3 regions of the Dactylosporangium sp. NBC_01737 genome follow, and region 3 is predicted to be linked to each of the others. Evidence: riboswitches for the same ligand, from Rfam matches in the RefSeq annotation. Region 3 holds a riboswitch; each other region holds the start of a gene.

What was found. Region 3 has a riboswitch for cobalamin ahead of OHA72_RS59565 (VWA domain-containing protein). Riboswitches for the same ligand answer to the same signal wherever they lie in the genome.
Region 1: another riboswitch for cobalamin. It lies ahead of OHA72_RS39875 (ribonucleoside-diphosphate reductase subunit alpha); the one in region 3 lies ahead of OHA72_RS59565 (VWA domain-containing protein).
Region 2: another riboswitch for cobalamin. It lies ahead of bluB (5,6-dimethylbenzimidazole synthase); the one in region 3 lies ahead of OHA72_RS59565 (VWA domain-containing protein).

What each region holds. Positions count from the first base shown of each region.
Region 1 covers NZ_CP109153.1:8,775,500-8,777,695, reverse strand. Annotated here, with positions in the region: gene OHA72_RS39875 (ribonucleoside-diphosphate reductase subunit alpha) at 1-1,213, opposite strand, end outside; cobalamin riboswitch at 1,408-1,630, opposite strand; gene OHA72_RS39870 (permease prefix domain 1-containing protein) at 1,747-2,196, opposite strand, start outside.
Region 2 covers NZ_CP109153.1:12,617,763-12,619,958, reverse strand. Annotated here, with positions in the region: gene OHA72_RS58120 (MBL fold metallo-hydrolase) at 1-401, shown strand, start outside; gene OHA72_RS58115 (metallophosphoesterase) at 411-1,130, shown strand; cobalamin riboswitch at 1,141-1,345, shown strand; gene bluB (5,6-dimethylbenzimidazole synthase) at 1,386-2,006, shown strand; gene OHA72_RS58105 (hypothetical protein) at 2,119-2,196, shown strand, end outside.
Region 3 covers NZ_CP109153.1:12,908,393-12,910,588, reverse strand. Annotated here, with positions in the region: gene OHA72_RS59575 (copper resistance CopC family protein) at 1-420, shown strand, start outside; gene OHA72_RS59570 (hypothetical protein) at 448-693, opposite strand; cobalamin riboswitch at 792-917, shown strand; gene OHA72_RS59565 (VWA domain-containing protein) at 974-2,196, shown strand, end outside.

The DNA of each region.
Region 1 (2,196 bases), 4.1 Mb from region 3:
TCGACGGGTCCTTGAACGTCATCCAGCCGTTGCCGGTCTGCGCCAGGGTGCGCATCATCCTGCCGAACAGGTCGCGGGCCTTGACGGTCCGCACCGCCTTCCCCTCCTGCTCCGCTGCGCGGTACGCCTCGTCGAAGGCCGCCCCGTACAGGTCGGGCAGCTCCGGCGCCCCGGCCGGGTCGATGAGCGACCAGTCCGCGTCGGCCTCGACGCGGCGCATGAACTCGTCGGGGATCCAGTTGGCGAGGTTGAGGTTGTGGGTGCGCCGCGCGTCCTCGCCGGTGTTGTCCCGCAGTTCCAGGAACTCCTCGACGTCCGGGTGCCACGGCTCCAGGTACACGCAGGCCGCGCCCTTGCGCCGCCCGCCCTGGTTCACGGCGGCCACGGACGCGTCGAGGGTGCGCAGCCACGGCACGATGCCGTTGGACAGGCCGTTGGTGCCCCGGATCAGCGCGCCCCGCGACCGTACCCGCGACCACGAGATGCCGATCCCGCCCGCGAACTTCGACAGCTTCGCCACCTGCGCGTACCGGTCGTAGATCGAGTCGAGCTCGTCACGCGGCGAGTCGACGAGGAAGCACGACGACATCTGCGTGTGTGCCGTGCCGGAGTTGAACAGGGTCGGCGAGCTCGGCAGGTACGCCAGCGACGACATCAGCCGGTAGAACCCGATCGCCTCGGCGGGGGTGGTCGACAGCCCGCACGCGACCCGCAGCAGCCAGTACTGCGGCGTCTCCACCACCAGCCGCGTCGAAGGGTGCCGCAGCAGGTACCGGTCGGCGACGGTGCGCAGCCCGAAGTACTCGAACCGCAGGTCCGCGGTGAGGTCGACGGCGTCGTCGAGCTTGCGCGCGTTGACCGCCACGAACTGCGCGGTCCCGGCGCCGATCAGCCCCTCGGCGTGCCCGACCCGGATCGCCTGGCTGAACGACGCGATGCCCTGCCCGCGGACCTCCTTGTCGAGGTACGCCGCCAGCAGCCGCGCCGCGAGCCGCGAGTACTGCGGCTCCTCACCGATCATGTCCGCCGCCGTCTGGATCGACAGCCGGTCCAGTTCCGCGGTGGTCGCGCCGTCGTACAGGCCGCTGATGGTCTTCGTCGCCACCCGCAGCGGGTCGACGTCGTCGAGGTCGTCCGCCCACCGCCCGACCGCCCGCACGATCTTGTTCACGTCGACCGGCTCGGCCGCGCCGTTGCGCTTGCGGACCTGCATCTGCGCCCGTCGCTGGACCGGCGCATCCTGCGCGGTCGTCTGCGTGAGTGTCACCCTGGTGCTCCTCTTGCTCGTCTCCGGAAAGAGGCGAACGCGGGACACGCAGGCGGGGACGGCACGGCTCGCCTGGCGGTCCGGGCACGTCACAGCCGTCGGCCGTCCCACGCGGCCTCGGACCGCCGCACCCGGTCCTCCGGCGTGCGGCGCTGCTGGCAGGTCTTCGGACTCGCGGGCACGGTCACGGCGCTCGCCGCGAACCTCCTACCGGCCGTCACTTCCCAGGCCCGGATGGCCCAGTGTTCACTCGACGGCTTTCGTTCCTGCTCACCGCTGCGGGGCAGTCCCGGTCTCGCACCGGGTTCCCTCTTGCCTCGACCGGACTGGATACCCGGCCGAACCAGCTGCGCCACGGACTATATCTGGTGGCAACCGGGAACACGCACACCACATGTCGTGCCGGCGTGTCGCATCACGATCACCGGCCGCCGGGGGTCGCCGGCGGCCAGGATCGTCCCGTGGTCACGGGTTGGCGGTCAGGCGAAGTCGAACAGCGGCGGGAAGGCGAGCACGACGATCCACGCCCAGGCGGCGTAGACCGGCAGGTGGCGGGTCTGCCACAGCTCCAGGGCGGCGAACCTGCCCTGGCGGCGGATGAAACGCAGCAGGAGCAGTGCCGAGCCGGCCAGGTTGACCAGCAGGATCACGTTTTCGCCGAGGGCGGCGGCCTTGTTGGGGGTGGTGCCGAACTCCGTCACGCGGCCGGTGATCTCGATGAGCACCAGGAAGTCGATGGCGAGGGCACTGAGCACCAAGGCGAGCTGGAGCTTGTCGAAGCCGCCGGGCGGGGCGAGGGGGTCGCGGGCGGAGATGGAGTACAGCAGCAGGCCCAGGACCACGACCAGCAGCAGGTCGAACAGGATCAGGGCCTCGCGCTCGACGTCGATGCGGGAGGCGGTGACGCCGACGGCGATGAGGAACGCGAG
Region 2 (2,196 bases), 290 kb from region 3:
GTGGCGGCGGCCTCGTGCGGGTCACCGCCGTGCCCGCGCAGCACGGCCCCGACGGCACCGAGCACCTCACCGGCCCGGTCACCGGCTTCGTCCTGCACGGCGACGACCTGCCCACCGTCTACGTCAGCGGCGACAACGCCTCCCTGGATGTCGTGGCGCGGATCGCCGACCGCTTCCCGGCCGTCGACGTCGCGATCCTGTTCGGCGGCAAGGCCCGCACCGTCCTGCTCGGCGACGCCGACCTGACCCTCGGCGCCGCCGGCATGCTCGAGGCGGCCCGCCTCCTCGGCGCGAAGACGGTCCTGCCCGTCCACGTCGACAGCTGGGCCCACTTCACCGAGGGCCCCGACGACGTGCGCGCCGCGTTCGAAGCCGCGGGTAGCGCGGCGCTGCTGGGGTAACCGGATGGGGTGCTCATCGCCCACCTCAGCGACCTCCACATCGGATCGGAGCCGCCGGACCGCCTCGATCGGGTCGTCGCCTACCTGGGCGGCCTGCAGCGCCCGCTCGACGCGATCGTGGTGACCGGCGACGTCGCCGATCACGGCCTGGCCGCCGAGTACGCGCTGTTCGGCAAGCTCCAGCAGCTCGGCGTGCCGGTGCTGGCGCTGCCGGGCAACCACGACGACCGGTCCGTGTTCCGTGGCGAACTCCTCGACGAGGCGCCGGCGACCGGTCCCGTGAACCGGGTCGAGACCGTCGCCGGGACCGTGTTCGCGCTGTGCGACTCCAGCGTCCCGGGGCATGCCGAGGGCCGGCTGGACGACGACACCCTCGACTGGCTCGACCGCACCCTCGCGGCGACCGCCGGCACGCCCGCGTTCGTGTGCTGCCACCATCCGCCGGTGCCGGTCGGCAAGCCCGCCGCGGACCAGGTCCGCCAGCTCGGCGCGGGCCGGCTCGCCGAGGTCCTCGGCCGGCACCCGGACGTGGTCGCCGTCCTCTGCGGCCACGTCCACAGCGCCGCGGTGAGCACGTTCGCGGGCGTGCCGGTCCTGGCCGCACCGGGCGTCGAGTCCACGATGCTGCTGCCCTGGGAGCCACCGGACCGGCCGGAGGCGCCGCCGGCGCTCGCGTTCCACCTCCTGCGGGACGGCCGCCTCACGACACACTTCCGGCTGTGCGTCTAAGCTCACCGGCGGCATGAACTGATGCGAGGTGCCCCGGGCGACCGGGGAGAATCGGGAAGCCGGTGTGAATCCGGCACGGGCCCGCCGCGGTGATCGGGGAGCTGCCGTCCATGCACGCGCGACAACGTGTGCGGTCACTGGCCTGCGGGCTGGGAAGGCGGACGGTCAGGCGTTGATCCGAGAGTCCGAAGACCGGCCTCGCGTTCACCGCCCGCCCCGCGCCGGGGCCGGCCTGAGCAGCGGGAGCCTGCCCACATGAGCACCGACCTGTATGACGTCGTGCACCGCCGCCGCGACGTGCGCGGCCAGTTCACCGGGGCGCCGATCCCCGCCGAGGTCCTCGACCGCGTGCTCGGCGCGGCCCACGCGGCGCCCAGCGTCGGGCTGTCGCAGCCGTGGGACTTCGTCCTCGTGCGTGATCCCGGCCTGCGCGGCGCGTTCCACGACCACGTGCGGCAGGAGCGGGACACGTTCGCCGCCACCCTGGACGGTGCGGCCGCCGGGACGTTCGCCCGCATCAAGATCGACGGTGTACTGGAGTCGACCCTGTCCGTGGTCGTCACCTACGACGCCGGTCGCGGCGGTCCGGCGGTGCTCGGCCGGCACGCGATCGCCGACGCCGGCCTGTACTCGGTCTGCCTCGCCATCCAGAACCTGTGGCTGGCGGCCACCGCCGAGGGTCTCGGCGTGGGCTGGGTGTCGTTCTACCGCGAGCCGTTCGTCCGTGACCTGCTCGGCATCCCCGACGGCATCCGCCCCGTCGCGTGGCTGTGCCTCGGCCCGGTGACGCACCTGGAGGCGGTGCCGGACCTCGAACGGCACGGCTGGCGTAGCAGGATTCCGCTGGTCGAGGCGCTGCATCACGACCGCTGGTAGCTGTCGGCTAGGCAGGGCCGAAGTGTCATCCGGGTGACTCCACGATAGTTACGCTGCGTGCCATTCTCATTACGCAACGTGATCCACCCATCGTCTGAGGAGGCGAATCCCAATGGCACAGGCCACCACGGAAACCGGCACCAGCACCGAGATGAAGAAGATCGTGGTCCGCAAGGCGGGCGCGGTGCGG
Region 3 (2,196 bases):
GTCTACAACACCGGGTTCCCGGCGCTGGTCACCGTGTCGCACTGGCCGGAGCAGGGGCTGTACGTCGTGGCGTACCAGTCGGTCGCCTCCGACGGTGAGGCGGTGAAGGGGCAGCTGCGGTTCACCTACAGCGGCCCGGCGACGGCGGCACCGGCGGGCTGGACCGCGCCGACGGCCGGGCCGTCCGAGGCGCTGACCCGGGCGCTGAGCAAGGAGAGCGCCCCGGCGGCGACCGCCGGGCCGACCGCCGGGCCGCAGCAGGCGCTGCCGCCGCCCGCGACCCCGGCGACGCCGTTCGTGCTCACCGACTGGCTGCTGCCGGGGCTGCTCATCGTGGGTGTCGGCGCCATGATCTGGCTCGCCGCCCGGCGGGCACCGGTGCAGCCGGAGAAGAAACGCCGCAGGGCCGCCCTCCGGTAACGGGGACGGCCGCCGCGATCGGGGCGCTCAGCTGGTCGCGGATCCGCAGGTCAGCTGGATCTGGCCGGTGAGCCGGTCGGCGAACCCGGGGTCGGCGACGACCCGCTGCTGGTACTGCTCGACCTGCGCGTCGCTCAGCCACATGGCGCGGGTGCCGGGCGGCGCCACCGACGTCTCCGGCGCGAGCGGCGGCAGCCGCCGGTGCACGGCCGCGACCAGCAGACCTGCGGTCAGCACGACACACAGGAGGGCGTGCGCCACGGTCCTGCCCACGTCACCTGTTCGGCCCGGTCCGGCGGTACCGAAGGATTTGGGTCACGTTGACGTCACTGGGAGCCGTGGGACACGATGAACCCCGAGCGGTCATAGGGAGGAACCCAGTGCGAGTCTGGGACGGTCCCGCCACTGTGACCGGGGAGCCACCCTCCAGGGCTCGGACCACGGCCGCACACGGCCGGAAGGTCGGGGGGCGGCGGCGATCCGGGAGTCAGGAGACTCCGGCCGCTCATGCCATGACCGGCGGGCGCGGACCCGCTCGATAAGGATGTGCCCGTTGACGTCGCCGTATCCGTTCTCGGCCGTGGTCGGCCTGCCCGACCTGCGCCTCGCCCTGCTGCTCACGGCCGTGTCCCCGGCGATCGGCGGGGTCCTCGTCCGGGGTGAGAAGGGCACCGCCAAGTCGACCGTCGTGCGGGGCCTCGCCACGCTGCTGCCGGAGGTCGACGTCGTCGCCGGCTGCCGCTTCGCCTGCGACCCGGCCGCGCCCGACCCGTCCTGCCCCGACGGCCCGCACTCCCTGGACACGCCCGCCTCGCGCCGCCGCTCCGCTCTGGTGGAGCTGCCCGTCGGCGCGACCGAGGACCGGGTCGTCGGCACCCTTGACCTGCAGCGGGCCCTCGGCGACGGGGTCAAGGCCTACGAGCCCGGCCTGCTCGCCGCCGCCCACCGCGGCGTGCTCTACGTCGACGAGGTCAACCTCCTGCCCGATCACCTCGTCGACCTGCTCCTGGACGCCGCCGCGATGGGCCGCGCCCACGTCGAGCGCGACGGGGTCTCCGTCAAGCACGCCGCCAGGTTCCTCCTCGTCGGCACCATGAACCCGGAGGAGGGCGAGCCGCGCCCGCAGCTCGTCGACCGGTTCGGCCTGGTCGTCGGGGTCACGTCGCCGACCACGCCCGCACCCCGGGCCGAGGTGGTGCGGCGGCGCCTGGCGTACGAGCTGGACCCCGAGACGTTCGCGGCCCGCTTCATCGAGGAGGACGCCGCGCTCGCCGCCCGGATCGCCACCGCCCGGCGCGCGCTGCCCGGGGTGACGCTGCCGGACCGTCAGCTGGACCGGATCGCGCGGATCTGCCTGGCCTACAGGGTGGACGGGCTGCGCGCCGACATCGTCGTGGCCCGCACCGCGGTCGCGCTGGCCGCCTGGCACGGCCGGACCGTGGTGACGAAGGACGACCTGCGCGACGCGGCCCGGCTCGCCCTGCCGCACCGGCGCCGGCGCGACCCGCTCGACCCGCCGGGCGCGGATCAGGAGCGCCTGGAGGAGATCCTGGACCAGGAGCTCGGCGACGACTCCGACGACCCGGACGACGACGCCGACGACGACCCCGCCAACCCCGACGATCCCGACGACGACCCTGATACCGGCGGCCCGTCCACCGCCGGAGAACCGGCCGATTCCGGCGACGGCGGCGGCGGTCCTGGCGGCGCACCGGACAACCCCGGTCCGCCGCCGACAGGTCCGCCGCCCACCGGCGATCACGCCGCGCAGGCGCC